4 regions of the Rhizobium sp. BK049 genome follow, and region 2 is predicted to be linked to each of the others. Evidence: predicted binding sites of a transcription regulator. Region 2 holds the regulator's gene; each other region holds the start of a gene.
The links. The regulator LexA, encoded in region 2, represses DNA repair genes until DNA is damaged. The targets are predictions, from matches to a motif close to TGTTCNNNNTGTGTTCNG.

Region 1: a site for LexA is predicted at 5,219-5,236, ahead of FHT70_RS18960 (helicase-related protein). Genes of this name have one in related genera too.
Region 3: a site for LexA is predicted at 3,396-3,413, ahead of FHT70_RS27380 (putative DNA modification/repair radical SAM protein). Genes of this name have one in related genera too.
Region 4: a site for LexA is predicted at 5,049-5,066, ahead of FHT70_RS12895 (UvrD-helicase domain-containing protein). Genes of this name have one in related genera too.

What each region holds. Positions count from the first base shown of each region.
Region 1 is NZ_JACHYV010000018.1:18,873-26,424, forward strand. Features, by position in the region: gene FHT70_RS18915 (glutathione S-transferase family protein) at 1-91, shown strand, start outside; gene rpmF (50S ribosomal protein L32) at 248-433, shown strand; gene FHT70_RS18925 (hypothetical protein) at 573-980, shown strand; gene phaR (polyhydroxyalkanoate synthesis repressor PhaR) at 975-1,550, opposite strand; gene FHT70_RS18935 (acetyl-CoA C-acetyltransferase) at 1,788-2,969, shown strand; gene FHT70_RS18940 (beta-ketoacyl-ACP reductase) at 3,037-3,762, shown strand; gene FHT70_RS18945 (hypothetical protein) at 3,832-3,990, opposite strand; gene FHT70_RS18950 (glycine zipper domain-containing protein) at 4,158-4,418, opposite strand; gene FHT70_RS18955 (DUF3309 family protein) at 4,445-4,600, opposite strand; gene FHT70_RS18960 (helicase-related protein) at 5,399-7,552, shown strand, end outside.
Region 2 is NZ_JACHYV010000008.1:204,042-211,593, reverse strand. Features, by position in the region: gene eno (phosphopyruvate hydratase) at 1-812, opposite strand, end outside; gene kdsA (3-deoxy-8-phosphooctulonate synthase) at 954-1,799, opposite strand; gene FHT70_RS11490 (VOC family protein) at 1,796-2,692, opposite strand; gene lexA (transcriptional repressor LexA) at 2,891-3,607, shown strand; gene FHT70_RS11480 (ComEC/Rec2 family competence protein) at 3,588-6,020, opposite strand; gene gltA (citrate synthase) at 6,310-7,552, shown strand, end outside.
Region 3 is NZ_JACHYV010000036.1:22,536-30,087, forward strand. Features, by position in the region: gene carB (carbamoyl-phosphate synthase large subunit) at 1-594, shown strand, start outside; gene FHT70_RS27375 (UdgX family uracil-DNA binding protein) at 704-2,158, opposite strand; gene FHT70_RS27380 (putative DNA modification/repair radical SAM protein) at 2,158-3,390, opposite strand; gene greA (transcription elongation factor GreA) at 3,658-4,134, shown strand; gene FHT70_RS27390 (glycosyltransferase family 4 protein) at 4,161-5,219, shown strand; gene FHT70_RS27395 (dicarboxylate/amino acid:cation symporter) at 5,304-6,638, opposite strand; gene FHT70_RS27400 (ATP-binding protein) at 6,864-7,552, shown strand, end outside.
Region 4 is NZ_JACHYV010000010.1:71,856-79,407, reverse strand. Features, by position in the region: gene FHT70_RS12910 (hypothetical protein) at 1-1,149, shown strand, start outside; gene pncA (bifunctional nicotinamidase/pyrazinamidase) at 1,165-1,791, opposite strand; gene FHT70_RS12900 (hypothetical protein) at 2,155-2,502, shown strand; gene FHT70_RS12895 (UvrD-helicase domain-containing protein) at 2,529-5,006, opposite strand; gene FHT70_RS12890 (VOC family protein) at 5,217-5,693, shown strand; gene FHT70_RS12885 (PrkA family serine protein kinase) at 6,094-7,552, shown strand, end outside.

The DNA of each region.
Region 1 (7,552 bases), on a different contig from region 2:
TATGGAGACGATGAAGGCGCATCCGGCCTGGCGGAAATGGGAAGAGGCCGCCCGGGCCGAGCCTTGGATCGTGGCGGAAGACGAGGTCTGAGGCTCGAATCATCGGCGTCGCAAAAAATACGCATGGGGACTGGTCAAGGCCGCCCGTTGCATGTATAAGCGCGCAAAATTTCCGAAATCGCGACATGTCCGTTTCGGCCGCCAGTCTGGCCGTGGGAATGTTTTGCCCGCAAGTGGAGTAAGAAAAATGGCTGTACCGAAGAGAAAAACGAGCCCGTCCAAGCGCGGCATGCGCCGTTCGGCTGATGCGCTGAAAGCTCCGACCTACGTCGAAGACAAGAATTCCGGCGAACTGCGCCGCCCGCATCATATCGACCTGAAGACCGGCATGTATCGCGGCCGTCAGGTTCTGACGCCGAAGGAAGGCGCGTAATTTCCGACCGGCTCGTCCGATCGCAAGTTTCAAGGCCGGCTTCATGCCGGCCTTTTGCATTTCGGCAAGATAATATTGCAACGACTTGCAGTAGGACAGCGGTTTGCGGCAGTATTCTTGCTGCGCAAGGAGATTGCCGATGGTAGCCGCAATGCCGCTGATGATTATTCCGTTTATTCTTTACAATCTGGCGATGCTCGGCCTGATGGGCGGCGGCGGCATCGCCGCCTTGGAGCATGACATTATCGTGCTGTCGATGCTCTCGGGCGCGATCTGGAGCATGGCGCTCGGCGATCTCTTCATTGTCGTTGCCCTCGTCGTGTTGTTCTTCGAAATCCTGAAAGCAACGCGAACCGGGCCTGGCAACCTGCTCAATCACATATTGTCGATGCTGGTCTTCATCGCCTTCCTGGTCGAGTTTCTGCTCGTCCAGGACGCTGCGACGCAGGTGTTCTTCATTTTGATGACGATCGCTCTGATCGATGTGATCGGCGGTTTTGCCGTTTCGATCCGGAGCGCCGGGCGGGATGTTTCGATCGGACTATAGGTTGTCGAGTTTATTCTGGAGAGCGCGGAGCTGCTCCTTCAACTCGTCGATGTCCTTGGCCTCGGCCTTGCGGCTTTCCTTGGCCGCTGGCGGCGCCATGAATGGCGAAAACATCTGCATTGCCTGCTGAAACAGCTCGGTATTGCGGCGAACCTGGTCCTCGACCATCTGCATCGGCAATTGCAGGTTCTTGCCGAGCGGCGTCTCGCCAAAGGCGCGGTTTACCTGTTCGCGCATCTGGGACTGCTGTTCGCTGAAGGCGCGCATCGAATGTTCGAGGAAGCTCGGCACGACCATCTGCATCTGGTCACCGTAATAGGTGATGAGCTGGCGCAGGAAGGAGATCGGAAGCAGCGTGTTGCCGGTTTTAGATTCCTGCTCGAAGATGATCTGCGTCAGCACTGAATGGGTGATGTCGTCCCCGCTTTTTGCGTCCTGGACGGTAAAGTCTTCGCCCTTCTTCACCATCTCCGCCAGATCTTCCAGCGTCACATAGGTGCTGGTGCCTGTATTGTACAGGCGGCGATTGGCGTATTTCTTGATGACAATCTGACCCTCATTCTTCGCCATATCAGTCTCCTGAACCCCCGTCTGATTTTGGATGTTCCTCCACTTCAGACTGTAAACGCAAAAGAAGGCCGGTGACAATCTCTTTGTGCGTTGCGGCAAACCTTTAGCAGATCAAACGAATCGGCCTTGACGGCTGCCGCCGAAAAATGGCGGCGACCGGTCTTCCCGTTTGACTTGTGCTCAAAGCTTTGCCAGTTTCCCCTTATGTAAGTAAGACGAAAAACGAGGAGCCACCCCATGAGCAATTCATCCGTCGTCATCGCCAGCGCAGGTCGAACCGCAGTCGGCTCGTTCAACGGCGCTTTTGCAACGGTCCCCGCGCATGAACTCGGCGCGGCCGTCATCAAGGGCGCGCTCGCGCGTGCCGGTGTCGATGCCGGCGAGGTGGATGAGGTGATCCTCGGCCAGGTCTTGGCCGCGGGTGAAGGCCAGAACCCGGCCCGCCAGGCGGCGATCAAGGCCGGTATTCCCAAGGAGGCAACGGCCTGGGGCGTCAACCAGCTTTGCGGCTCGGGCCTGCGCGCCGTCGCGCTCGGAATGCAGCAGATTGCCACCGGCGATGCCAGCATCATCGTTGCCGGCGGCCAGGAATCCATGTCGATGGCGCCGCATGCTGCGCATTTGCGCAGCGGCACGAAGATGGGCGACATGAAGATGGTCGATACGATGATCAAGGACGGCCTGACCGACGCTTTTCACGGTTACCATATGGGCATTACCGCCGAGAATATCGCACGGCAGTGGCAGCTGTCGCGCGATGACCAGGATCAGTTCGCCGTCGCCTCGCAGAACAAGGCTGAGGCCGCGCAGAAGGCCGGCCGCTTCACCGACGAGATCATTCCCTACGTTATCCAGACGCGTAAGGGCGACGTGACCGTCGATTCCGACGAATATATCCGCCACGGCGCGACGCTTGAGGCGATGGGCAAGCTTCGTCCGGCCTTCGACAAGGAAGGCACGGTTACCGCCGCCAATGCCTCCGGCCTCAACGACGGCGCTGCCGCCGCCGTGCTGATGAGCGAGGCGGAAGCGGCGCGGCGCGGCATTCAGCCGCTTGCCCGCATCGTTTCCTGGGCAACGGCGGGCGTCGATCCGTCCATCATGGGCACCGGCCCGATCCCGGCGTCGCGCAAGGCGCTCGAAAAGGCCGGCTGGTCTGTGAACGATCTCGATCTCGTCGAGGCCAACGAAGCCTTCGCGGCACAGGCTTGCGCTGTCACTAAGGATCTCGGCTGGGATCCGTCGATCGTCAACGTCAATGGCGGGGCGATTGCGATCGGCCATCCGATCGGCGCCTCCGGCGCGCGCATTCTCAACACCCTGCTGTTCGAGATGAAGCGCCGCGGCGCGAAGAAGGGCCTCGCCACGCTTTGCATCGGCGGCGGTATGGGCGTCGCCATGTGCTTTGAAGCACTTTAAACAGCATACGATCCGTCATTGATTAAATGCCGCCACGAGCAGGCGAAAACACAGAGGGGAGCGGAACATGAGCAGAGTGGCTCTGGTCACCGGAGGTACACGCGGCATCGGCGCAGCGATATCCATGGCGCTGAAAAATGCCGGCTACAGGGTTGCGGCCACTTATGCCGGTAATGACGAGAAGGCTCATGCCTTTCACGACGTCACCGGCGTTGCGGTATTCAAATGGGATGTTTCGGACTACGCTGCCTGCGGTGAAGGGATCACCAAGGTCGAACGCGAGATCGGGCCGGTCGAAATCCTCGTCAACAATGCCGGCATCACCCGCGACGCGATGTTCCACAAGATGACGCCGCAGCAGTGGCACGAGGTGATCAACACCAATCTGACCGGCCTGTTCAACATGACGCATCAGGTCTGGAGCGGCATGCGCGACCGCAGCTTCGGCCGCATCGTCAATATCTCGTCGATCAACGGCCAGAAGGGCCAGATGGGCCAGGCGAACTATTCGGCGGCCAAGGCGGGCGATCTCGGCTTTACCAAGGCGCTTGCTCAGGAAGGGGCGGCGAAAAACATCACCGTCAATGCCATCTGCCCCGGTTATATCGGAACGGAAATGGTGCTTGCCGTGCCGGAGAAAGTGCTGAATGAACGCATCATTCCGCAGATCCCGGTCGGCCGGCTCGGCGAGCCCGAGGAAATTGCCCGCTGCGTCACCTTCCTCGTCTCCGACGATGCTGGTTTCATCACCGGTTCGACGCTGACGGCCAATGGTGGGCAATTCTTCGTTTAAGACAGGACGAACGTTTGTTGATTTGCAAAGGCGCGTTGCAGGACGCGCCTTTGGTTTTTGTTCGGGAGCTCAGAAGCGCTTGCCGGTGTTCCGGTCTCGCTGCACCCGAATCTTGACAGGCACTCGCTGCCGCGAGCGATCTCCGCTGCGAAGAGCTGAGACCGCGGATGTCAGGAAAGCCGCGGCAACGAGAATAGCGACGGTGGAATTCAGGACAATCTGGTCCATGCAAATATTCCTTTCAGTGCCTGCGCTCACGAAGGAAATATGCGCCAAGCTAGTGGGCGCCGGTAGATTTGACTTTCACGACCGTTCGTCAACGTCACATTGACGAACGCGCCGGCAAAGAAAACGGGCGCCGAAGCGCCCGTTGGGAGTCCGATATGACTTGTCGGTCAGTAGCGGCAACGAGCCTCGTAGCGGCGGCCGTAGCGGTCGCGATAGATGCAGTAGCCGCGGCGTTCGACCGACTGGCCGATCAGGGCGCCGGTCAGACCGCCGGCAACCGCGCCGACAGCGGCACCACCCCAGCTGTTGGTGACCGCGCCACCGATGACCGCACCGGTGCCGGCGCCGATCGCCGTGCCCTGTTCGGTCGCCGTGCAGGATGCGAGAGCGCCCACCAGCGCGCCGATAAGAACAATCTTCTTCATCATGTCGTAACTCCCCAAGTTGTCGGGCTTTAGATGCGGCCCATTAGTACAAGGATAATGATAATGACGAGAACTAGCCCCAAACCGCCGGAAGGTCCATAGCCCCAGCCACGGCTATAACCCCAGTTTGGCAGAGCTCCGATCAAGAGCAGAATGAGGATAACGAGAAGTATCGTGCCAAGCATGGTGTTTTTCCTTCATTTCATCCGCAATCTGGATGGACAAGAAACACGCATTGGCGATTTTTGTTCCCGGTTGGGCGCGTGAATTAGCACGCAAGGCGATTCATGGTTTGTGATCCGTCACCCCTCGCAAACCGTCCGTATGGTTAAAAAGGCATTTAAATACAATATGTTGCGGTGAACAAAGCAGGAAGGTCTCGATGTCTCCGATTCGTCGGTGATTCGTTCCGTTTTTGATCGACCCCACTGGGGCACGCGGGTCCGGCTTAACGCTGTGTGAATTTGCTCGCCGGAAGATTAACACCGACGTGACGAGACCTCGCCGCCTGCCCCGCATCTAGCGGCAGAACATGGCGACGCCACCAGATATGGCCGTGAACGAAAGGGGACAGCCGAGCAGTCGGCGATTCGTCGCTGATTTGTTCCGGATTTGATCGAGACGTTAATTTCGACGCATTTTTCACTTGGCAGAAAGCGTATGCCAGACCTCCGGCACGGTCACAAAATACCAACAGGAGAGAGATCCGCGATTCAGCATTTAGTAGGAAAAAGTGATTCAAAATCAATACTTAGCCGTGAACAAAAGCTGAATCAATAGGAGTCAGCGATTCGTCTCTGATTCGTTCTCACGCTGTTCCGAATTGGAAATACGCACCGTCGAGACGACTCGCAGAGGTCGCAATCCCCGACGCATTTTGAAATCTGCCCTTGCGTTTGCGGCGGTAGCTGTCCATGTGTTCTGTGCCTCCATCGAGATGGCAAAATTTTTCCCGGGGCGCGCCTGCCTCACTTGCATGGACCATGACTCTGACTTCGCAGCCGATGATTCTGAGCGGGCGCGGTGTGACCGCGGTGCTTGGACCAACCAATACCGGCAAGACCCATTATGCCATCGAGCGCATGGTCGCACACGGGACCGGCGTGATCGGCCTGCCGCTCAGGCTCCTGGCCCGCGAGGTCTATACGCGGGTGGTGGAGAAGGTCGGCTTGCAGAACGTGGCGCTGGTCACCGGCGAAGAAAAGATTTCGCCGCCCAATGCGCGTTTTTCCGTCTGCACTGTCGAGGCGATGCCGCGGGAGACCAAAGCCGCCTTTGTCGCGATCGACGAGGTACAGCTCGCAGGCGATCTCGAGCGTGGCCATATCTTTACCGACCGCATCCTGCATCTTCGCGGCCGCGATGAAACGCTGTTGCTGGGTGCAGGGACGATGCGGCCGATCCTGCAGCATATCCTGCCAGGTATCACCATCGTCGAGCGGCCGCGGCTTTCGCATCTCCTTTACGCCGGGCAGAAGAAGATCACCCGGCTGCCGCAGCGCTCCGCCATCGTCGCCTTTTCCGCCGACGAGGTCTATGCCATCGCCGAACTGATCCGCCGGCAGCGCGGCGGCGCGGCAGTCGTGCTGGGGGCGCTGAGCCCCCGCACCCGCAATGCGCAGGTCGCACTCTATCAGGCGGGCGACGTCGAATATCTGGTGGCGACCGATGCGATCGGCATGGGCCTCAACCTCGACGTCGATCACGTCGCCTTCGCCCAGGACCGGAAATTCGACGGCTATCAGTTCCGCAACCTCAATCCGGCCGAGCTCGGCCAGATCGCCGGCCGCGCCGGGCGGCACGTGCGGGACGGCACCTTTGGCGTCACGGGACAGGTCTCGCCTTTCGACGAGGAACTGGTGCAGCGCATCGAGGGACATGAATTCGACAACGTCAAGGTTCTGCAGTGGCGCACGACGGAGATGGACTTCTCCTCGATTCAGTCGCTGCGCGCCAGCCTGGAGGCCGGGCCGCGCGTGCCCGGGCTGACGCGGGCGCTGCCGGCGGTCGACCAGCAGGCGCTCGAGCAGCTTTCGCGCTACCCCGAGGTAATGGACCTCGCCGACAGGCCGGCCCGCGTCGAAAAACTCTGGGAGGCTTGCGCGCTGCCCGATTACCGGCGTATCACTCCGGCCCAACATGCCGATCTTATTTCGACCCTCTTTTCCGATCTCGTGCGCTATGGCACGGTGAACGAGCAGTTTCTTGCGGAGCAGGTTCATCGCTCGGATCGAACTGATGGGGAAATTGACACGCTTTCGGCGCGAATCGCGCAGATAAGGACCTGGACCTACGTTTCGAATCGGCCCGGCTGGCTTGCCGATCCGACACATTGGCAGGAAAAGACGCGGGAAATCGAAGATCGATTGTCCGATGCGTTACATGAAAGGTTGACGAAACGCTTTGTTGATCGCAGGACATCTGTGCTCATGAAGCGCCTGAGAGAGAATGCGATGCTGGAAGCTGAAATCAGTGTGAATGGCGATGTCTTCGTTGAAGGACATCATGTAGGGCAGTTGAGCGGATTCCGTTTCACCCCGGTGGCGGGAACGGATGGACCGGATGCCAAGGCGGTTCAGGCTGCGTCGCAGAAGGCGCTGGCGCTCGAGTTCGAGGCTCGTGCAGCCCGGCTGCATGCCGCGGGTAACAGCGATCTGGCGATCGGTTCGGATGGATTGATCCGTTGGCTCGGCGACCCGGTGGCGCGGCTTTCCGGCAGCGATCACGTCATGCGGCCGCGCGTGATCCTGCTCGCCGACGAGCAGTTGACGGGCAATGCCCGTGATCACGTCGCCGCCCGCATCGAACGTTTCGTCAATCATCACATCAGCACGGTATTGAAGCCTCTGGACGATCTGTCGCGCGCCGAAGACCTGCAGGGCCTTGCCAAGGGTCTTGCCTTCCAGCTGGTCGAAAATCTCGGCGTGCTCTTCCGCCGCGACGTCACCGAAGAAGTGAAGTCGCTGGACCAGGAGGCTCGCGCCTCGATGCGCCGCTACGGCGTGCGTTTCGGGGCCTATCATATCTTCGTTCCGGCCCTTCTGAAGCCGGCACCGGCCGAACTGATCACGCTGCTCTGGGCGTTGAAGAACGACGGTCTCGACAAGCAGGGCTACGGTGATCTCATTCCCGTGCTT
Region 2 (7,552 bases):
AGATATTCGGCCATGGCGCCCGACTCGAGCGTGCGGCCTTCGCCCTCCAGAACATACTTGCCGTCCTTGAAGAATTCCGTCGAGGCGCAGTCGAGGCCGAGGCACATGTCGTCGCCCGGCTTGTAGCCGGCTTTCTCGATCGACTTCATGATGAAGTCCAGGGCTTCGGGCGCACTCTTCAGGCCGGGAGCGAAGCCGCCTTCGTCACCGACATTGGTGTTGTGGCCCTGCGCGGCAAGCTCCTTGCGGAGCGTATGGAAGACTTCCGAACCCATGCGCACGGCGTCGGCGATCGAATCGGCGCCGACCGGCAGGATCATGAATTCCTGGAAGTCGATCGGGTTGTCGGCATGAGCGCCGCCGTTGATGATGTTCATCATCGGCACCGGCAGGAGGCTGGCGGAAGCGCCGCCGACGTAACGGTAAAGCGGCAGGCCGGATGCCTGGGCCGCAGCCTTGGCGACGGCGAGCGAGACGCCGAGGATGGCGTTGGCGCCGAGGCGCGACTTGTTCGGCGTGCCATCGAGCTCGATCATGATGTTGTCGATCTGGATCTGATTTTCGGCATCGATGCCGCCGATCGCGTCGAAGATCTCGGTGTTGGCGGCCTCGACCGCCTTTTCGACGCCCTTGCCGAGGTAGCGCTTGCCGCCGTCGCGCAGCTCGACCGCCTCATGTGCGCCCGTCGAGGCGCCCGAGGGAACGGCCGCGCGGCCCATGCTGCCGTCTTCGAGATAGACGTCGACTTCGACGGTGGGGTTGCCACGGCTATCGAGGATCTCGCGGGCGATGATATCGGTGATTGCAGTCATGGGTTCTTCCTGCTCGGTGGGTGATAAGTCGTTCGAAGCCTGTCATAATCGAAGGCGTGCAAATTACAATGGCGCAATTTCCAGCCTTCGAGCGGGTATCGCATCGTGGCCTAAACCACGATCATGTCAGCCTGTTGAACGTTAGGCCTTGGCGATCGCATCGAAGGCAAGCAGCTTCTCAAGCAGTCGCGGCATGTCCTTGAGATAGACCATGTTCGGCCCGTCGGACGGTGCGTTGTCGGGATCCTGATGGGTTTCGACGAAGACGCCGGCAATTCCCGTCGCCACTGCCGCGCGCGCCAGCGTTTCCACGAACTCGCGCTGGCCGCCGGAGGAATCGCCCTGCCCGCCCGGCTGCGCCACGGAATGGGTGGCGTCAAAAATGACGGGAGCTCCCATCGCCGCCATGATCGGCAGCGAACGCATGTCGGAAACCAGCGTATTGTAGCCGAAGGAGGCACCGCGCTCGCACAAGAGCACATTCGGATTGCCGCTGGCGTTGAGCTTCTTCAGAACGTTCTTCATATCCCAAGGGGCGAGGAACTGGCCCTTCTTGACATTGACGGCGCGGCCGGTTCTGGCGGCGGCGATCAGAAGGTCGGTCTGACGGCAGAGGAAGGCCGGGATCTGCAGAACATCGACCACCTTGGCCACCTCGGCGCATTGCTCGGCCGTATGAACGTCGGTTATGACGGGAAAGCCGAATTCCTTCTTGAGGTCGGCAAAGACCTCCATGCCCTTTTCCAGGCCGATGCCGCGTTCAGCCGAGAGCGAGGTACGGTTCGCCTTGTCGAAGGAGCTCTTGTAGACGAGGCCAATGCCGAGCTTGCCGCAGAGCTCCTTCAGCGTGCCGGCGACCATGAAGGCGTGATCCCGGCTCTCCATCTGGCATGGACCGGCGATCAGCGACAAGCGGCCAGTATTGGAAAAAGTGACCTGGCCTTCGCCTTCGCCGATCCTGACTTCGGAATTCGTGTCGGTGCTCATCGTGTTTCCTCGAAGGCGAAGAGCGCACCCTGCCCGGGCGTGGGCTTCACCAGAATGCGATTGTTCTTGCGTGTGAATGTGATCCCGTTAGCACCCAAATGCGCTTCTGTCACGGCAAGATCGATGACGGTGAAGAGGATTGCCCGCCCTCGCAGGCCGCGATCGGCTGATGAGACAGCGGTTTCGAAATAGGCCTCCAGCCCTTCCGGCGTCATCAAGCTGATCTTTGCATTCGATGCCGCGATATTCATGCCGAAACCCGTTTTCTCCACCGCCGCCTGCCCAATCGCAAGCCCGACGAAGGCGGCGAATGCCGCCGGGTCCGGTGCACAAAGTGCGATCTCGGCAATGCCGATCACGCCATTGGCGTGCGTCTCCAGCGCGGCGCGATCTGTAGGGAACGAATTGATGCGCTGGCAAGTAAAGAGAAAGAAATCGGGGGCGCGCAAATCAGCTGCAAAGGCCAGCTTAAAGCTGCCGACGCTCTCCGAACCGTCCGGCATCCGCATCGGCCGGCTGAACTGCAACATCTCACCGGCGCTCGCGCCGTTGCTGACGAAGCGCTTATGATCGAGGTCGGCATCCTCGCTGAGGAAGGCCAGCGCAGAAAGTCCCTCCTCGCCGCAGCGGAAACGGAAGGCGCGATTGCGGGCGATGAAGACGTTGCCCTGGCGGGCCGCTGCCTCGCTCTCGTCGACACTCGCCACGCCAAGCGGCTCCAGATAGGTCTTGTCGGCGAAAAAGATGCAGGCATTCTCCGTTCCGAAGGGATGGCGCGCATCGGCGGCGACGGTGAAACCGAGCTTGCCGAGCCTTTCGCGCGCCAGATCGATATTGACCACGGGCAGCACGACATGATCCAGCGGGTGCGACTTGGCGGAATGCGCGTTCATGAATATCCTCCTGAAACCGGCAAGAGATGTGCGACAGCACCACCCCTCAATGCAAGACATGTGCGCCAATCCGGCAAATGAAAATAAAAATCTCCACGAGTTGGCGCGAGGGTTTACGGAAATTTAGCTACTTGCGGAACACATATGGAACATATAGTGTCCGTTCTGGATTTGTTTCAATCACGGGGTCTGACGTCGATGCTCACGCGCAAACAACAGGAGCTTCTCCTTTTCATCCATGAGCGCATGAAGGAATCCGGCGTTCCTCCCTCTTTCGACGAAATGAAGGATGCCCTGGATCTCGCCTCGAAATCCGGCATTCACCGCCTGATCACGGCGCTTGAGGAACGCGGCTTCATTCGCCGCCTACCGAACCGCGCCCGAGCGCTCGAGGTGATCAAGCTTCCGGAGGCCTATAACCCCAGTCTTCAGCGTCGCGGTTTTTCGCCGAGCGTCATCGAGGGCAGCCTCGGCAAGCCCCAGCCGGTCGCCGCCCCCGCTGCGCCAAAGCCGGTCGCCGACAATGGCAACTCCGTCTCCGTGCCGGTCATGGGACGTATCGCCGCCGGCGTTCCGATCTCGGCGATCCAGAACAACACCCACGATATCGTCGTTCCCGCGGATATGCTCGGCTCCGGTGAGCACTATGCGCTGGAGGTCAAAGGTGATTCGATGATCGACGCCGGCATCTTCGACGGCGACACCGTGATCATTCGCAACGGCAGTACCGCCAGTCCCGGCGATATCGTCGTTGCCCTCGTCGATGACGAGGAAGCAACGCTGAAGCGTTTCCGCCGCAAGGGCGCCTCGATCGCGCTCGAGGCCGCCAACCCGGCTTATGAGACCCGCATCTTCGGACCCGACCGCGTCAAGGTGCAGGGCAAGCTCGTCGGCCTCATCCGTCGCTATCACTGACGCCGGATGGGCTGGAATCGGTAAAACGATCATTGCGCCAATCATAGGCGCGATGGCGCATCCATGGTCGCGACAAAGCATCGAAGGCGGTGGTGACCTCCAGGCCGGCATCGGCGAAACGCAATTCGAGCGAGCCGGTCCTACGCAGCGTCTCGCCGGTGAAAAGCGTGCCACCTGAACGGCAGCTGTTGAAACGCAGACGGACCGAGGTCACGACGATATCGGCCGTATCGCAGGCCGGGCCGAGATAGGCGGCATTGTCGATAACGGTGACGATATGGCCATTGCCAAGTCTTGATGTGCACCAAGCCTTCTTGACGCAGGAAAAACGGTTTGCTTCACCGCCTGCGGCGGCTGCCCGCATCGCTGCACTCGCTTCGTTCTGCTGATCGCGGGAAAGCCTGACACGGCGGCCTTCTCCTTCCGGCGGAATGGCCGGACCATCCAGCATCTTCGGCGGATCATGTGTCGGCAGCACCAGCGCTCTCTGCCACTGGTCGAATATGAAATCCGGCGGGTTTTCACGGTTGGAAGCTATTGCCTCAGCCGCGACGACCGCAACCAGACTGCCATCCTCCGAAATCACCAGATCCGGCGGCCGGGGAACCGGCAGAAGCAGCACGATGAGCGTAGAGATGGCGATGATCGATGTGCCGACATGGCGCAGCCGAGTGCGCAGCAGCGTCAGCAGCAGAAAGCCTGCCACTGCCACTGCGAAATACCAGCCGGGCAAGCGGCCGATGCCGATATCACCGCCCCAGCCGGATACCGTCTTGGCAACCGCAATCACCAGATCGAGGCCGAATCCGACGATCTTCCAGAGCGGAGCGTCCAGACCGAAAGGCATGAGCAACATCGCCAACAATCCGGCCGGCATGACGATGAAGGAGATAATCGGCATCGTCGCAAGGTTTGCCGGCAGGCCGTAAGCCGTCAGGCGATGAAAATGCTCGATCGAAAACAATGCGGTGGAAAAGCCGCCGATCAGCGAGGTCAGGAAGATCCCGCCGAAGAAACCGGCGACGGCAACGACCGGCCTGATGATCGGCAGTTTCAGAAAAGCGTTTTCGCGGACACGCCTGTCCTTCCACAACTGATAGCCCGATACCAAGGCCAATGTTGCGGCAAAGGACATCTGAAAGCTCGGTCCCAATACTTCCGAAGGTGAAATGGCGATGATGATGAGCGCGGAGAGAACGACATTGCGCAGGCTGATCGACGGCCGGTCGAAGAAGACGGCAATCAGCATGATGGCCATCATGATAAAGGCGCGCTCGGCCGAAACCCCGAAACCGGAGATCAGGTAATAGGCGGTGACGGCGATGAGCGCGCCGGCAGCGGCGATCTTCTTTGTAGGATAGGCTTGGGCGACGCCGGGAAAGAGGCTGAGCAGCATCCGGAAGCCGACGAAGAAGATGCCAGCCGACAGCGCCATGTTGAGGCCCGAGATCGCGACGATATGGGCAAGGCCGGACTGGCGCAGCGCCTCCGTCGTCGCGTGCGATATGGCGCGCCGTTCGTCCGTCACCAGGGCAGCGGCAAAGGCGCCGGTGTCGTCGGGCAGGATCGATCTTATGCGGTCGCCGATGCTGCTGCGCAGCTGGTAGAGCCATTCGAGCAGGGCGTCCGCCGTCGACCTGGCCGCCTGCGGGCCTGCCTCCAAGTCGAGTTTCTCCGGCGCACCATAGAAGAAACCGTTGGCGCCGATGCCGTCGAAATAGGCACCGAAGGAGAAGTCGTTGAGCGCGGGAAGTGCGGGCCCCGCCGGCGGCGTCAGACGTGCCTTGCCGGTGATGATGTCGCCGATCTCGAAAGGCGCATCGGCACCCCGGACGATCGCGGTGATGCGTCTCGGCGGCCGTTTCAGCTCCGGCGCCTCGGTGCCGGCGACGGCAAGAATGTAGCGCCAGCGCCCGCGCCCGTCGCCTTCCCGCCGTTCGACGCGGCCAGTCACCGTCGTCGTCACGGATGAATCGAGGATCACCGTCGAAGCCCGCCAGCTCTCGAACTGAGCTGAGAGCATGCCGCCGGCGAAAAGTGCCAGCGCCATGAAACTTGCGCGCAAGGCCGGTCGGCTGGGATCGGTGAGGAAAACCGCGGCCGCCGACACCAGCAGGCAGAGCAGCGATGCAACGAGGGGAAAATCCGATGCAGCAAGAAACCAGAAGGCCGAGCCGGCTCCGAGGAAGACCGGCGAGAACAGCAGCAGGCGGCCATGATCGGCCTCTTCGCCCAGCATGCAGGCCCCGGCACGGAGCGATTGCCCGGCAGTGGCCAGCAGCCGACGATGCAATGGGGTCTGCGACTGCGTCCTTGCCGATTGAGTCACCACCGCAGGCGCAGGAAAATCTGGCGGATCGGCAAGGCCGACGCCCGCTTGCGGCCGCAATTCGGCTGTCGTCGTTTCCTGCATGCCCCGCCCAAGATCACGCCGCCAGGCCCTAAGAATGCAACCTTCAAGCAAATCCGGCAAGGATAATCGATTGAAATACGAGCGAAAATCGTAAGTGGCAAAAGGCAAGTCGAATCATCAGCTTCCGCTATGCGTGCGGCTCATCGCTGCGGTGCCTAAAAGGTGATGCCGCAATGCACAAAATGCCGTCACGGTAACTTGGCATTAGCGTCACGATCATATAGCTATCGGAAAGGACGCTTAACCCCTATGGCGCTTTTGTGGCGCCACCGACATTTCGGAGGACAGCATGACGGATCAAAGCGCTACAATAAAAATCGGTGACAAATCGGTTGACCTCGCCGTTAAAAGCGGCACGATCGGCCCGAGCGTCATCGACATCGGTGCCCTCTACAAGAACACCGCTTCCTTCACTTACGATCCGGGCTTCACCTCGACCGCATCCTGTGAATCGAAAATCACCTATATCGACGGTGACGAAGGTGTGCTGCTGCACCGCGGCTATCCGATCGAGCAGCTGGCCGAGCACGGCGACTTTCTCGAGGTCTGCTACCTCCTGCTCTACGGCGAACTGCCGACGGCCGCGCAGAAGAAGGACTTCGACTATCGCGTCACGCACCACACGATGGTGCATGAGCAGATGAGCCGCTTCTTCACCGGCTTCCGCCGCGATGCACATCCGATGGCCGTCATGTGCGGCTGCGTCGGCGCACTGTCGGCCTTCTATCACGACTCCACAGACATCACCGATCCGCACCAGCGCATGGTCGCCAGCCTCCGCATGATCGCCAAGATGCCGACGCTTGCCGCCATGGCATATAAATACCATATCGGTCAGCCCTTCGTTTACCCGAAGAACGACCTCGACTATGCGTCGAACTTCCTGCGCATGTGCTTTGCCGTCCCCTGCGAGGAATATGTGGTCAATCCGGTGCTTGCCCGCGCGATGGACCGCATCTTCATCCTGCATGCCGATCACGAACAGAACGCCTCGACCTCGACCGTCCGTCTCGCCGGTTCATCGGGCGCCAACCCGTTCGCCTGCATCGCCGCCGGCATCGCCTGCCTATGGGGCCCCGCGCACGGCGGCGCCAACGAAGCAGCGCTCAATATGCTGACGGAAATCGGCACGGTCGACCACATTCCGGAATATATCGCCCGCGCCAAGGACAAAAACGATCCGTTCCGCCTGATGGGCTTCGGTCACCGCGTCTACAAGAACTACGATCCGCGTGCCAAGATCATGCAGAAGACGACGCATGAAGTGCTCGGCGAACTCGGTATCAAGGACGATCCGTTGCTGGAAGTGGCGATGGAGCTGGAGCGCATCGCGCTCACCGACGAATATTTCATCGAGAAGAAGCTCTATCCAAACATCGACTTCTACTCCGGCATCACGCTGAAGGCGCTGGGCTTCCCCACCACCATGTTCACAGTGCTCTTCGCCCTTGCCCGCACCGTCGGTTGGATCGCGCAGTGGAACGAGATGATCGAGGATCCAGAACAGCGCATCGGCCGTCCACGCCAGCTCT
Region 3 (7,552 bases), on a different contig from region 2:
TATGGGCAGAAGCCCGATCCGCGTAAGCTCACCCACATCGCTGTCAAGGAAGCCGTCTTCCCCTTCGCCCGCTTCCCCGGCGTCGACACGCTGCTCGGCCCGGAAATGCGCTCGACCGGCGAAGTGATCGGCCTCGACAGCGATTTTGCCCTGGCCTTCGCCAAGTCGCAGCTCGGCGCCGGCGTCGAGTTGCCGCGTGATGGAACAGTCTTCGTCTCCGTGCGTGATGAGGACAAGGCGCGCGTGCTGCCGGCGATCCGCATCCTCGTCGAAGAAGGCTTCAAGGTGCTGGCAACCGGCGGCACCGCCCGCTTCCTTGGCGAAAACGGCATCACCGCCACCAAGATCAACAAGGTCCTGGAAGGCCGTCCGCACATCGAGGACGCGATCCGCAACCGCCAGGTCCAGCTCGTCATCAACACCACGGACGGCAACAAGGCGATCTCGGATTCCAAGTCACTGCGCCGCGCAACGTTGATGCAGAAGGTGCCCTATTACACGACGATGGCCGGCGCCGAAGCCGCCGCTCAGGCGATCAAGGCGCTGAGGGCGGGCAATCTCGAAGTCCGGCCGCTGCAGAGCTATTTCGCCTGACATGAGAGCAATTCCAGCAGAACTGTGCCGCAGTCTTGCTGGATTGCGTAAAAACAACGAGATAGCGCCATCGCTTAATGGGCGCTGGCGCTATCTCGCCGGAATCAATTTATCCGGCTAAGACCATAAGCCGCTGAATTTCCGTCATATCCTCGCGAAACCGCGCCAGTTCCTCTGCCTTCAGCCGCTCGTCAGGAATGCGCAGCAGATAGGATGGATGCACGGTGACGAAGAGCGTACGCCCTCCTTCGATCGCCATCGCCCTTCCCCTGACATCCTGCAGCTGTTCTTTCACGTCGGTCAGCGCCGCAAGCGCCGTCGCCCCCATTGCGACGATCAGTTTCGGCTTAATCAGCGCCAACTCCCGATCGAGCCACCAGCGGCAATGCTTCACCTCGCTCATATTGGGCTTCTGGTGGATGCGCCGCTTGCCACGCGGCTCATACTTGAAATGTTTGACCGCATTGGTGACGTAGAGCCTCGATCGGTCGATGTCGGCCTCTGCTATCACCTGATCGAGAAGCCTGCCGGCAGGTCCCACGAAGGGGCGGCCGGCAATATCCTCCTGGTCGCCCGGCTGCTCGCCGACAAACATCACCTGCGCATCGCGCGGCCCCTCCCCGAACACGGTCTGGGTGGCATTGGCATGCAGCGGACAGCGCGTGCAGACGGCGGCTTCCGCGCGCAGTGCTTCCAGCGTGCCCGCTGGAGCCTCAGGTTCTGCGGGGAGATTGCGTGCCGCCTGCTGCAAGCGGTCGTGGAACGGCAGCGATAGCGTCGCCTCCCGCGCCGCCATCTCCCGCACCTTGCTTTCGGCCGATGCAATCAAGCCAGGAATGAGATCCGCCTCCGGCAGGTTCTTCCAGTACTTCTTCGGCATCTCCGCCTGCATCGCCTTCACCTTCAATCGCGCCGGGTTGAAGATATTGGCGTAGTAGGTACGCCAGAGCTCGTCGGTGGCATCGCTGAGATTGGGCTTTTCACACGGCTCGTCGGCAATCGTCAGCCGCTCTCCGTCCCAGGCCGCCGATCCCTTCGGCGTTGCAATCAGCCAGTCCATGTCGTTGAAGCGCCGCTGGAAGAAGGGAGCCGTGCGTCTGACGATATGATGGTCGGGCTCGAACCAGGCGAGGAATTTCCGACGCGCTGCCGATACCGCACCAACTTCCTTGAAACGGACGAAGGCCGTCATCTTGTGAGCGTCGCGCCGAACGCTCTTCGCCATCAGCTTGGCCCGCACGACATCCTCATCGGACGTCACCTCCAACAGCTGCCGGTCCATCTGCAGCCGCCAGAGCAGACGGTACAGCAGAGAAAATCGCGCCGGATCGGAATGGCAAAGAACCATCTCAGCAAGCCCTATGAAGGCGGGCGGCACCGTCATCGGCTTGCGTGTCGTCGCGGGCGCCGGCGGCATGGCGTCCCGCTGAAAGGACAGATCGGCCTCGGCGCTCCTTTCGCGCCAATCGATCTCCTCCGGCAATATGCCGGCCGCCGCCAGGGCGCGTGCCGCGTCACGCCATTCGGCAAGATCTCCGCGTCCTGCGAGAACCACCCGGCGCATCATAGCAACGACAATTGTTCGGGCTGCGGCTCGAACATGGCCCGCAGGTCCGGGCGGTCGATCAGCCGCCTTGGCGACCAGCCTTCCGCGGCGATGAAGGGCTGGACCTTCTTGATCGAAACGCCCAGCCGGGAGAGATCATCGAGCCGCAGGCGACGAAAACGGCGCGCCGAAACGATCGCCTTCACCGTTTTGGTGCCGAGGCCCGGCACACGCAGCAGTCGCTCACGCTCAGACTTGTTGATGTCGACCGGAAACTCGCCCCGGTTGGCAAGGGCCCAGGCAAGCTTTGGATCGAGATTGAGATCAAGCATGCCGTCCGCCTGGCTTGCGGTGATTTCCTCGATGCCGAAACCGTAGAACCGATACAGCCAGTCTGCTTGATAGAGCCGGTGTTCTCGCATCAGCGGCGGTTTGATCAGCGGCAGGTTTTTCGACGCGTCGGGGATGGGGCTGAAGGCGGAGTAATAGACGCGCTTCAGGCCATAGCTGCTGTAAAGCCGGCCGCTGCTCGCAAGGATCGTCGCATCATTGGCCCCATCTGCGCCGACGATCATCTGCGTGCTCTGGCCGGCCGGGACGAAACGCTGTCGTTTCCTCGTCTTTAATGTCGGCTCACTGGCCGCCTCGATCTTGAGCCGGAGGTCCCCCATCGATCGCCTAATACTGGCAGGCTTCTTCTCCGGTGCGAAACGGGAAATCCCGCTATCGGTCGGCAGTTCGATATTGAGCGACAGCCTGTCGGCATGAAGCCCCGCCTCCTCGATCAGATGCGGCGACGCCTCAGGGATCGCTTTGAGATGGATATAGCCGCGGAAATTGTGGGTTACCCGCAGCTCACGCACGATGCGGACCAGCTCCTCCATCGTGTAATCGGAAGAGCGAATGATACCGGAGGACAGGAAGAGGCCTTCGATATAGTTGCGGCGGTAGAATTCGAGCGTCAGCCAGACGACCTCCTCCGCGGTGAAGCGTGCCCGCTCGACATTGCTAGAGGAGCGATTGACGCAATAGGCGCAGTCATAGATGCAGAAATTGGTGAGCAGGATCTTCAGAAGCGAAATGCACCGCCCATCCGGACCATAGGCATGGCAGATGCCGGACCCCCCGGTCGAACCCAGTCCGCCGCTTCTGCTCGAATCGCGTTTCACCGTGCCGCTGGAAGCACAGGAAGCATCGTATTTCGCGGCGTCTGAAAGGATGGCCAAACGTTCGGTTAGCGACTTCTTCATTAGAATGTTCACTATATGTTCTTGTCTGCAAAGTCAATCCCGACGTCCCCGCTTTATGCCCCGTTTTGGCGCACATCACCTGACGTACCAGCGGGTTGGGTTTCATTTATGCGAATTTTCTGGAAATCAGCCGTGGCGATCTGCTATAAGCATGCAACTATGATTGTGGCACGGTTCCGAAGCTCCCCTTCGGGACCTGTTTTCTTTTGTGTGTGCCTGACTGTGCTGACGCAAGACGGGCGGCCGCAAGGAGTGAAGGACAGAAAAATGGTTGATAAGGTACCGATGACACAGGGTGGTTTCGTCAAGCTGCAGGAAGAACTGCGCTGGCGTCAGCAGGAAGAGCGTCCCCGAATCATCGAGGCGATCGCCGAAGCCCGTGCTCATGGCGACCTTTCCGAAAATGCCGAATACCACGCCGCGAAGGAAGCCCAGAGCCACAACGAGGGCCGCATCACCGAGCTGGAAGACCTGACGGCGCGCGCCGAGGTTATCGATCTCACCAAGATGTCGGGCGACAAGATCAAGTTCGGCGCCAAGGTGAAGCTCGTCGACGAGGACACCGAGGAAGAAAAGACCTACCAGATCGTCGGCGACCAGGAAGCCGACGTCAAGGCCGGCCGCATCTCCATCTCCTCCCCGATCGCGCGTGCGCTGATCGGCAAGGAAGTCGGCGATTCCATCGAGGTCAACGCACCGGGTGGCTCCAAGGCCTACGAAATCCTCCAGGTTTCCTGGGGCTGATCGCCCGCCAGACATGAGATTCATCCTTGCCGGACATTCGTGACGTCGAGATCATCGCGCCCAATTTCAAGCGCCGGCTCTCCGGCGTCACCTCGACCATCGTCCAGCTCATCCCGTGCCAGATCCGGCTTGGCATGCGCATAGCAACGCTGGGGCCGGGCCTGCCGGAGGGCCTGCCAAAACTGAGTTGGGCGCAGCTTTTTGGGCTGTGGCGCCCGCCGGCCCGGCGCCGTCACCGCGTCTGGCACGCCCGCCGCAACAATGAGATGGCCGTCGGCATCCTGCTTTGCCATGTCCTGCGCATGCCGCTGAAGCTGCTCTTCACCTCGGCCGCGCAACGCCGTCACACCACCTATACGAAATGGCTGATCCGCCGCATGGATGCGGTAATCGCGACCAGCGACCGTTCCGGCTCCTTTCTCGAGGTGCCTCACACGGTCATCCAGCACGGCGTCGACCTTTCCTTGTTCCACCCGCCGGAAACGGCCGACGATGGCATTGGCGCCACCGGGCTGCGCGGACGCTATCTCGTCGGCTGCTTCGGCCGCGTGCGCCATCAGAAAGGCACCGATCTCTTCGTCCAAGCGATGATCGAACTCTTGCCGCAGCACCCCGAATGGACGGCCGTCGTCTCCGGCCGCGTGACGGCGGAGCACACCGCCTTCGGCGAAAAGCTCAAGGCCGATGTCGCCGCCGCGGGCCTCGCCGACCGTATCCTTTTCCTCGGTGAAGTGCCCGATATCAAAATCTGGTATCGCCGTTTGACGCTTTACGTAGCCCCTTCCCGCAATGAGGGCTTCGGTCTGACGCCGCTCGAAGCCATGGCCTCGCGGACCGCGGTGGTGGCATCGGACGCCGGCGCCTATGCCGAACTCATCGCCGAAGGCGAGACCGGCTCGGTGGTGGCCGCCGGCGATGGTGAGGCGCTGACCCGGGCCATCGCCCCCTATATCGCGGATCCGGCGCTGGCGATCGCGCATGGCGAGAATGCGCTGCGTCATGTCCGGGCGAATTTCGCGCTGGAGAAGGAAGCAAACGCGATCGGCGCCGTCTATGATCGCCTTCTCGGCGACAATCGTGGCTGAGCAGAACGAGATTTAGCAAAAAGCGACGGCCCATCACATGACGGGCCGCTGCAAATATCCAAGAAGGGCGAACAAAGCCGCCTTTTATTCCGCCGGCTGAAGCGTCACAGCCGGGACGCCCTCTTCCGTCTGGCCGCCGAGAGCTGCGGCGAGCTGCGCGGTATCCAGTTCCTTTTCCCAGCGTGCCACGACGATCGTCGCGACCGCATTGCCGACGAGGTTGGTCAGCGCCCGGCATTCCGACATGAAGCGGTCGATGCCGAGGATAAGCGCCATGCCGGCGACCGGCACGGAGGGCACGACGGAGAGCGTCGCGGCAAGCGTGATGAAGCCGGCGCCGGTGATTCCAGCGGCCCCCTTCGAGCTCAGCATCGCCACGAGCAGCAGCAGGATCTGATCACCCCAGGAGAGCTGGATGCCGGTTGCCTGGGCAATGAAGAGGGCGGCCAGCGTCATGTAGATATTGGTGCCGTCGAGATTGAAGGAATAACCTGTCGGGATGACGAGGCCGACGACCGAGCGCTTGCAGCCGGCCTTTTCCATCTTGTTCATCAGCCCTGGCAGTGCGGCCTCGGACGACGAGGTGCCGAGAACCAGCAGCAGCTCTTCCTTGATGTAGCGCAGCAGCGCCAGGATCGAGAAGCCGTTGTAGCGGGCGACGGCGCCGAGAACGACGAGTACGAAGAGCAGCGAGGTGATGTAGAAGGTGCCGATCAGCATGGCGAGGTTGGCGATCGAGCCGATGCCGTACTTGCCGATGGTGAAGGCCATGGCGCCGAAGGCACCGATCGGGGCGGCCTTCATCAGGATGGCAACAAGTTTGAAGACAGGAGCCGTCAGCGCATTGAGGAAGGTCACGACCTGCTCACCCTTTTCGCCGACCATGGCGAGCGCAATGCCGAACAGCACCGAGAAGAACAATACCTGCAGAATATCGCCATCGGCAAAGGCGCCGACAATCGTCGTGGGGATGATATTCGTGAGGAAGCCGACGATGCTCTGCTCATGCGCCTTCTCGGCAAAGGTGGCGACGGCCTTCGGGTCGAGCGAAGCCGGATCGATATTCATGCCGGCGCCGGGCTGAATGACATTGGCGACGACCATGCCGATGACGAGCGCCAAGGTCGAGAAGGTCAGGAAGTAGAGCATTGCCTTGCCGGCGACGCGGCCGACCTTCTTCAAGTCGCTCATGCCGGCAATACCGGTCGCAACCGTCAGGAAGATGACCGGCGCGATGATCATCTTGACGAGCTTGATGAAGGCATCGCCGAGCGGCTTCAGCTGCGTGCCGAGTTCGGGGTAGAAATGGCCGAGCAGGATACCCGCGGCGATGGCGGCGAGAACCTGAACGTAAAGATGGGCATAAAAGGGTTTTCTTCGCTTGCTGTCCGCGACTGCATCGAATGGTGCTACGGTCATGATGTCCTCCTAAAGGCTCGTCCGGAACGAACTCCGGCCTCCCGAGCCGTTCGCTTCACTCCAACAGCTCAGCCGTTGTTGCCATCTCTTTCGCAAGCGCCGTGCCAGTTTCGAGTAGCCTTTCTAGAGCGTTGTATTTCCTGCATAAAAACTTTCAATAGACCCTTGGGGTCTTTCAGGAGATGCGAAAAACCACACAAATCTATTTGCGTCTCGTGCGGAAAGATGCACAAATCCCCCATGTCCTTGTCAACCTCGCAAAGGCCTTGGCCCTCCTTGCCCTTGCAGCACCGCATCCGACGGATGTGGTGGGCCTATGCAGTGCTCGCCCTCTCGGCCGTCCTCGCAAGCCTCTGGGTCAGCGGCGAGATCGGCCGGCGCCGGGCAGAGGCGGCCCTGGAGGAACAAGCACGCACCGATGCGAGGATGAATGTAGCGCTGCTGCGCACGGTCCTCGAAAAATACCGGGCGCTGCCCTTCGTGCTGTCGCAGGATACCGCGCTCGCCGCCGCCTTGGCGGGGCGCGACACCGCCACGTTCGATGAGCTCAGCCGGAAGCTGGAGACGCTGGCCGCCGGCACGAAGGCTGCCGTCATCTACGTCATAGACAAGAACGGCATCGCGGTTTCGGCCAGCAATTGGCTCGAACCGACGAGCTTCGTCGGCAATGACTATCGTTTTCGCGAATACTTCCAGGGCGCGGTCACCGAAGGACAGGCCGAGCATTTCGCGCTCGGGACGGTCAGCAAGAAGCCGGGCCTTTATATTTCCCAGCGGATATCAGGCAGCAGCGGTCTTCTGGGCGTCGTCGTCGTCAAGGTGGAATTCGACGATGTCGAGGCGGATTGGAATGCCTCGGGCGCACCGTCCTACGTCATCGACGATCGCGCCATCGTCCTCATAACAAGCGTTCC
Region 4 (7,552 bases), on a different contig from region 2:
GAGAGGGGAGTACGCAACGGGATATTGCTCGGCTTTTTGTTTGCCTTGCTGGCAAATACCAATGTCCACTCGGTCGTCCTCGTCGGCGGCTTTCTCGCCTATTGGTTTTTCGATCTGGTTCTGGCGCGGCGAAGACCCCGTTTGAGCGCATATCGGGCCTTTGTGACAGCTGCTGCCATTGCCGCGGTCGGCGTTGTTCTGTGCGTCATGACGGTCTATCCGACCTTCAACGATGCCGGGCAGAACGATCTCGCGGACAAGAATTTCGCTTTGCTTGTCCTTTCTGCCTTTACCGCGGCCAGTTCCTATTTCATGGCATTGTACCCCGACCGGGTCCTTGAACTGGTCGTGGCTGATCCATCGCTCGCCCGGATTTTCGCGTCGCTCATGGCTGTGCTCATCTATGGCAGTCTGTTGGGGCTGGCCAACCGGCGACCGGCGATGTTCGCAGCAGCACTGGTTCTCCTCGGGCTTTCCCTGCTTTTTACGCTCGTTTACCCAGGTAGCTACAGGCATCAGGCGCTGTGGCTGGTGTTCATGATCGCAATCACCGCTTTGACCCAGCCGCCTCGGGCCGGCCTCGCCGATGTTGCCGGCACCGAAGCTGCCAGCGTCGTCGTGAAGATCGGGCGTCTTTGCTTCATGATATTGCTCGCACTGCAGGTCGCTTCCGGCATCGAGAGGGTCCATCAATTCCTTTTCACCGACATGCCGCTCAGCCGAGCCCAGGATCTCGGCTCGTTCATTGAATCTCGTCCTGATCTCAAGGATGCGATCATCATGGCGGATCCCGACTATCTTGTTGAAGCCTTGCCCTATTACGTTTCCAATCGCACCTATCTTCTAAGAGAGGAACGGTTCGGTGCCATTGTGCATTATACCCGCAATGCGCGGCTTTCTCTCAGCCTTGCCGACATTCTGCAGACGGCGCGGCAGTTGCAGCAAAGCGAGCATGCCCCCGTCGTCATTCTTCTCTCACAGCGGCTTGACCGAATTGCCGCGCCGGTCTCATTGCGCGAAAGTTACAATTGGCTGCTGTCCCTGACGCCAGAGGACATTTCCGCATTCCGGAGCGAGACGACCCTCGTCAAGCGCTTCGGCCCCGTTGCCGGCAGCGATGAGACATTCGACGCCTATTTGTTGAAATAGTCGGCGATCGCAAGCTCATTGGCGCAAGGCATCTGCGCTTTTAATCGCAGCGATGCCATGCGCCCGCATCTCGTCGATAGCGGCGGCAACACCTTCGGGGGTAATGCCGCGACTTGCATCCTCGATGAAGCGCACGCGCACCCCAGGCATCATCTCGAGCGCGTCGAGCGCCGAGAACTTGACACAGTAATCGGTTGCCAGCCCGCAGACGTCGAGATCGGTGACACCCTGTTCCTGGAGAAAATTGGAAAGACCGGTCGAAGCATCCCGGTCATTGTCGCGGAATGCCGAATAGCTATCGATCCTGGGATCCTCGCCCTTCTGCTGGATCAGGTCGATCTCTTCGGATCTCAGGTCCGGATGCAGTTCGGCGTCGAGCGTACCCTGGATACAGTGGTCGGGCCACATCATCTGTGGCTTGCCAGACAATTCGCCCATCTCGAAGGGAGCGGCGCCCGGATGGGCGGAGGCGAAACTGCCGTGGCCGGGCGGATGCCAGTCCTGCGAGGCGACGATCAAATCATATTTGCCGCTGTCGATCAGCCGGTTTGCGACGGGAACCACCTTGTCGCCGTCCGGCACGGGCAGATTGCCGCCGGGACAGAAGCCGTTTTGGATATCGACGAGCAGCAGCGCTTTCATCAAGGCCAATCCCTTCGCGTTATTGCAATGCAAATGCCAAATGCACCGAACACACCACTAGTGGATTTCCCAGCGCGGGTGCGCAAGTGTTAATTCTAGTACCTCCGGTAGTGGCTGGTCGAAAAAGCACACGCTAATGCAACCATGGATATTGGTCGCGATGACTCTCCTCTCGAAATGGCGGGAGGCGAAGGTTCTACGCTACGGGATCTCCCCGGCAGAGCCTCATTTTCCCGGTGTCAGCCTTCATCGGTTTACCGGCTGGGGTGCTGCAGCACCGTCTTCGACGGCGACGTCCGCTCGATCTTGCCCGCCGCTGCGATTTCTGCCTTTCTTGGCTCATCAGCAATCGAGATTGAAGCTATGTCCGAGCCTCAAGCAGATGAAAAGATCGATGCCACCTTTCGCAATGGCTCGCTGACTGCGACCGGGATCATTCTTGGTTTCTCCCTCAATTTCATCAGTCTCTGGGTGTCCAATCCCAATGACTGGAGCCGCGTCGATCTGCTACCGATGTCGTTCCTGACTGTCGGTATCGCCATTCAGGTGAAGGTATTTGCCGATCTGCTCGCGCGCGACTCCCTGCTCGCCGCAAAATATGACCGGGCTCGGCGACTGTTCCTGATCGGGCTGTCGATCGTCGCCGTCGGAATGGGGATCGCCCTGCTGAACGATATTCTCGGACTCAGCAGTATGCGGATGTTCGGGTAAGGGTTCCCACGCGGTATCACCGCAAATCACACGCGCTCGACGAACCCGTCCAGCACCCGTTTCTGGCCGGCGCGATCGAAATCGATCGTCAGCTTGTTGCCTTCGATGCCGGTGATGTTGCCGTTGCCGAATTTCAGGTGAAACACGCGGTCGCCGAGGGTGAAGCGCGACGGCTCCGAGGACGTGGACTTCGCCACCAGCTCGCCGTCGATCATGCGCCCCTTCGGGCCGCTTTCGCCGTAACCGATGCGTTCGACAGCGTGGCCGGAGCGGGTGCCCCAATTGTCGCGCGTGGCGTCGGTCCTGTTGGCCTGCGCGCGTTTCCAGCCGGGGGTCGAATAGGAGTTGGCGAAAGGTTCGGCCTTGTCGAAGCGGGACTGGCCGTAACCGCCGCGGCCGTAAGCGCCGTAGCTCTGTTCCATCTCGGCGACCTCGACATGGGTCTCCGGCAGTTCGTCGAGGAAACGCGAGGGCAGGGTCGATTGCCAGAGACCGTGGATGCGGCGGTTGGAGACGAACCAGATGTGGCAGCGGCGTTTGGCGCGGGTAATGCCGACATAGGCGAGACGGCGTTCCTCCTCCAGGCCGGCGCGGCCGCTTTCATCGAGCGAGCGCTGGTGCGGAAAAAGGCCTTCCTCCCAGCCGGGCAGGAAGACGGTGTCGAATTCCAGGCCTTTGGCCGAGTGCAGCGTCATGATCGAGACGGCGTCGAGGTTCTCGTTGGTCTCGGCGTCCATGACGAGCGATACGTGCTCGAGGAAGCCGCGCATCGACTCGAAGCTTTCCATCGAGCGGATCAGTTCCTTCAGGTTTTCCAGTCGACCCGGGGCTTCGGCGCTCTTGTCGTTCTTCCACATGTCGGTATAGCCGGACTCTTCGAGGATCTGCTCGGCAAGTTCGGTATGCGGTGTGTTTTCAAGCAGCACCTGCCATCGGCGGAAGGATTGAATCACATCGAAGAGGGCTTTGCGCGCCTTTGGCTTCAGCTCGTCCGTTTCGATGATGTCGGCCGCTGCCGCCAGCATCGGGATGTCGCGGGCGCGGGCATAATCATGCAGCGCACGCACCGTCGTATCGCCGAGGCCACGCTTCGGCGTGTTGATGATGCGCTCGAAGGCGAGGTCGTCAGCGGGTTGTGCGACGAGCCTGAAATAGGCCATGGCATCGCGGATTTCGAGGCGCTCATAGAAGCGCGGGCCGCCAATGACGCGGTAGTTGAGGCCAAGGGTGACGAAGCGATCTTCGAATTCGCGCATCTGGAAGGAGGCGCGCACGAGGATTGCCATGTCGTTCAGCAGATGCTTGCTGCGCTGGAGTTGCTCGATCTCCTCGCCAATGGCGCGGGCTTCCTCCTCGGAGTCCCAGGAGGCGTGAACCTGCACCTTGACGTCATCGGGATCGGTGCGATCGGTGAACAGCGTCTTGCCCAGGCGCCCTTCATTATGGGCGATCAGATGGGCGGCGGCACCGAGGATATGTTCGGTCGATCGGTAGTTGCGCTCGAGCTTGATCACTTTGGCGCCCGGGAAATCCTTCTCGAAGCGAAGAATATTGTCGACCTCCGCACCGCGCCAGCCATAGATCGACTGGTCGTCGTCACCGACGCAGCAGACATTCTGCGGCTCGCCCTTGCTGCGCTGGGCCAGCAGCCTCAGCCACATATATTGGGCGGTGTTGGTATCCTGATATTCGTCGACGAGGATATAGCGGAAGCGGCCGTGATATTCCTTTAGGAGATCCGGATTCTTGCGGAAGATCGCGATCGGATGCATTAGCAGGTCGCCGAAATCGCAGGCGTTCAGCGTCGACAAGCGCGCCTGATAGGCGAAATAGAGATCGCGGCCGCGGCCATTGGCGAAGGCGCGGGCATCGCCTTCGGGAATGTCGGCCGGTCCGAGGCCCTTGTTCTTCCAGGTGTCGATCATGCCGGCGAACTGCTTTGCCGGCCAGCGCTTGTCGTCGAGACCTTCGGCCTGGATCAACTGCTTGATCAGGCGGACGACGTCATCGGTGTCGAGGATGGTGAAATCGGAACTGAGGCCAACCAACTCGGCATGGCGGCGCAGAAGCTTGACGCCGATTGAATGGAAGGTGCCGAGCCAGGGCATGCCTTCGACGGCGCCGCCGACGAGCAGGGCGATGCGCTCCTTCATCTCGCGCGCGGCCTTGTTGGTAAAGGTGACGGCGAGGATCTGCGACGGGAAGGCGCGGCCGGTATTGAGGATGTGGGCGATGCGGGTCGTCAGCACGCGTGTCTTTCCGGTGCCGGCGCCGGCGAGCACGAGGACAGGACCTTCCAGCGTTTCGACGGCTTCAGTCTGTTCCGGGTTCAGTCCAGCGAGATAATCCGACCGCTTGCCGCCGTCGCGCGCCGCCATGGCGCGGGCGGCGATGCCGCCGCCAGCGGCGGGTCTTCCGACTGCAGCGACGGACGGCTGCGGCTTGCGCGCCACTTCGCCGGGCTCTTCGTCGAAGAAGGGAATATCGTCGAAACTATTGCTCATGGCGCGTAATGTAGTGATTCGGGAAGGAAAGACCAGAAAAGATGTTCTGCTTTCATTCCCGAACCACCACTATTGCCTGGGTGCGGGTGGCAAGGCTGCCGCGGGTGAGCGGGCGAAAAATTCCGATCGCAGCCTGTCGAACCGGCGCCGACCAGACGTCCTCGAAGCACGGACAGAAGTCCGGGATACTCGCCAACAAGGAGGCTGTCTATGCCGAAGGTCATTTCAAATCTCTGGTTCGCCGAGCAGGCACGCGAAGCCGTCGAATTCTACGTGTCGATCATTCCGGATTCCAGGATCGGCCGCACCACCATACTTCCGGCGGAAACGCCGAGTGGGCCTCCCGGCAGCGTCGAGCTAATCGAATTCACGCTCGGCGACCAAGCTTTCCTGGCGATGAAGGCCGGCCCGCTCGATAGCTTCAACCACTCGTTCTCGATCGCGGTTCTTCTCGATAGCCAGGCGGAGATCGACCGGATATGGGATGGCTTCCTCGCCAATGGCGGCACGCCGGAGGCATGCGGCTGGCTGAAAGACCGCTGGGGCCTGTCCTGGCAGATCGTGCCGCGCGCTCTCTCGGAGATGATCGCCGACGAAGACCGCGAGCGGGCAAGGTGCGTCACCGAAGTCATGCTCGGGATGGTCAAGATCGATGTGGCTGCGCTGGAGAAAGCGTTCAACGGCTGAGAGCCGGGAGGCGCACGATCGCAATAAACCGGCGGGGGTGACTTCGCCCGGTTTCATCCTGCGGGGGCGCGCTCACTGCCCCGCAATCAGAGCCGGCTTGCTCTTGCCGGCGGGAAATCGCCGATTTTCCACGGCTCGAATCACGGGCGCTATTGCACACCTTTTTGACCTTCATGTCACGTCGCTAAATGTGCTGATATCGCGACGCCCCTTTTCTCAACTACAATAAGAACAGATTCGTAGAGTAAAAAAATACCGGTGCATGCACAATTTTGTGCATTGTCACAAACGGCCGGTCAGCGTGGAATATACCTACGAAACTATTGATTCTTAGGAACGCCGTGGCCATCTCGATGGTTATACGGCTTAGAGCCTGCGGCATAACCTTAATGGAGGTCCCATGCTGAGTGAATCCGTATTCGATGCGTTTACCCGCAGTTATGAAGCGCGTCGCGAAAGCGACATGTCGGTCTCGGAATATCTTGATCTCTGCAAGACCGATCCGATCGCCTATGCCAACGCCACCGAGCGTCTGCTCGCTGCCATAGGCGAACCACAGATGGTGGATACCGCCAAGGACGCGCGCCTCGGCAGGATCTTCATGAACAGGACGATCCGGGTTTATCCGGCCTTTGCCGGTTTTCACGGCATGGAAGAGACAATCGAACGCATCGTCTCCTTCTTTCGGCATGCAGCGCAGGGGCTCGAGGAGCGCAAGCAGATTCTTTATCTGCTCGGTCCGGTCGGGGGCGGCAAGTCGTCATTGGCTGAGCGGCTGAAGCAGTTGATGGAAGTGCATCCGATCTATGTGCTGAAGGCGGGTGACGAGATCAGCCCCGTGTTCGAAAGCCCGCTCAATCTCTTCGATCCGGAGACGATGGGCCCGCTCCTGCAGGAGCAATACGGAATCCCGCAGCGGCGGCTGAACGGATTGATGAGCCCGTGGTGCCTGAAGCGGCTCGACGATTTCGGAGGCGATATCTCCCGATTCCGCGTCGTCAGGATACAACCCTCGCGATTGCGCCAGATCGCAATTGCCAAGACCGAGCCAGGCGATGAGAACAACCAGGACATCTCCTCGTTGGTCGGCAAGGTAGATATCCGCAAATTGGAAACCTACTCTCAGAACGATCCGGATGCCTACAGCTATTCGGGCGGGCTGAACCGCGCCAATCAAGGCGTGCTCGAATTCGTGGAGATGTTCAAAGCGCCGATCAAGATGCTGCATCCGTTGCTGACGGCAACGCAGGAGGGCAACTATATCGGCTCGGAGAATATCGGCGCCATACCTTTCTCCGGAATCGTCCTTGCTCATTCGAATGAGGCGGAGTGGCAGACTTTCAAGGCCAACAAGAACAATGAGGCCTTCATCGACCGTATCTGTGTGATCAAAGTGCCCTATTGCCTGCGGGTGACAGAAGAACAGAGGATCTACGAAAAGCTGATCGAGGGATCGGAACTGGTGGACGCACCATGCGCCCCGGCAACGCTCGAAATGCTGGCGCGTTTCTCCGTTCTTTCGCGTCTGCGCAAGCACGAGAATTCGACCTTCTTCTCGAAGATGCGTACCTATGACGGCGAGAGCCTGAAGGAAAGCGATCCGCGTGCCCGCAGCGTCCAGGAATACCGGGATGCTGCCGGTATCGACGAAGGCATGGACGGAATATCGACCCGCTTCGCCTTCAAAGTGCTCGCCTCCACCTTCAATCACGACACGACTGACATTGGCGCTGATCCCGTCCATCTGATGTATGTGCTGGAACAGGCGATTCGTCGCGAGCAGTTTCCCGATGATGTCGAGAAGCGTTATCTGGAGTTCATCAAGGCCGATCTTGCGCCACGCTACGCAGAGTTCATTG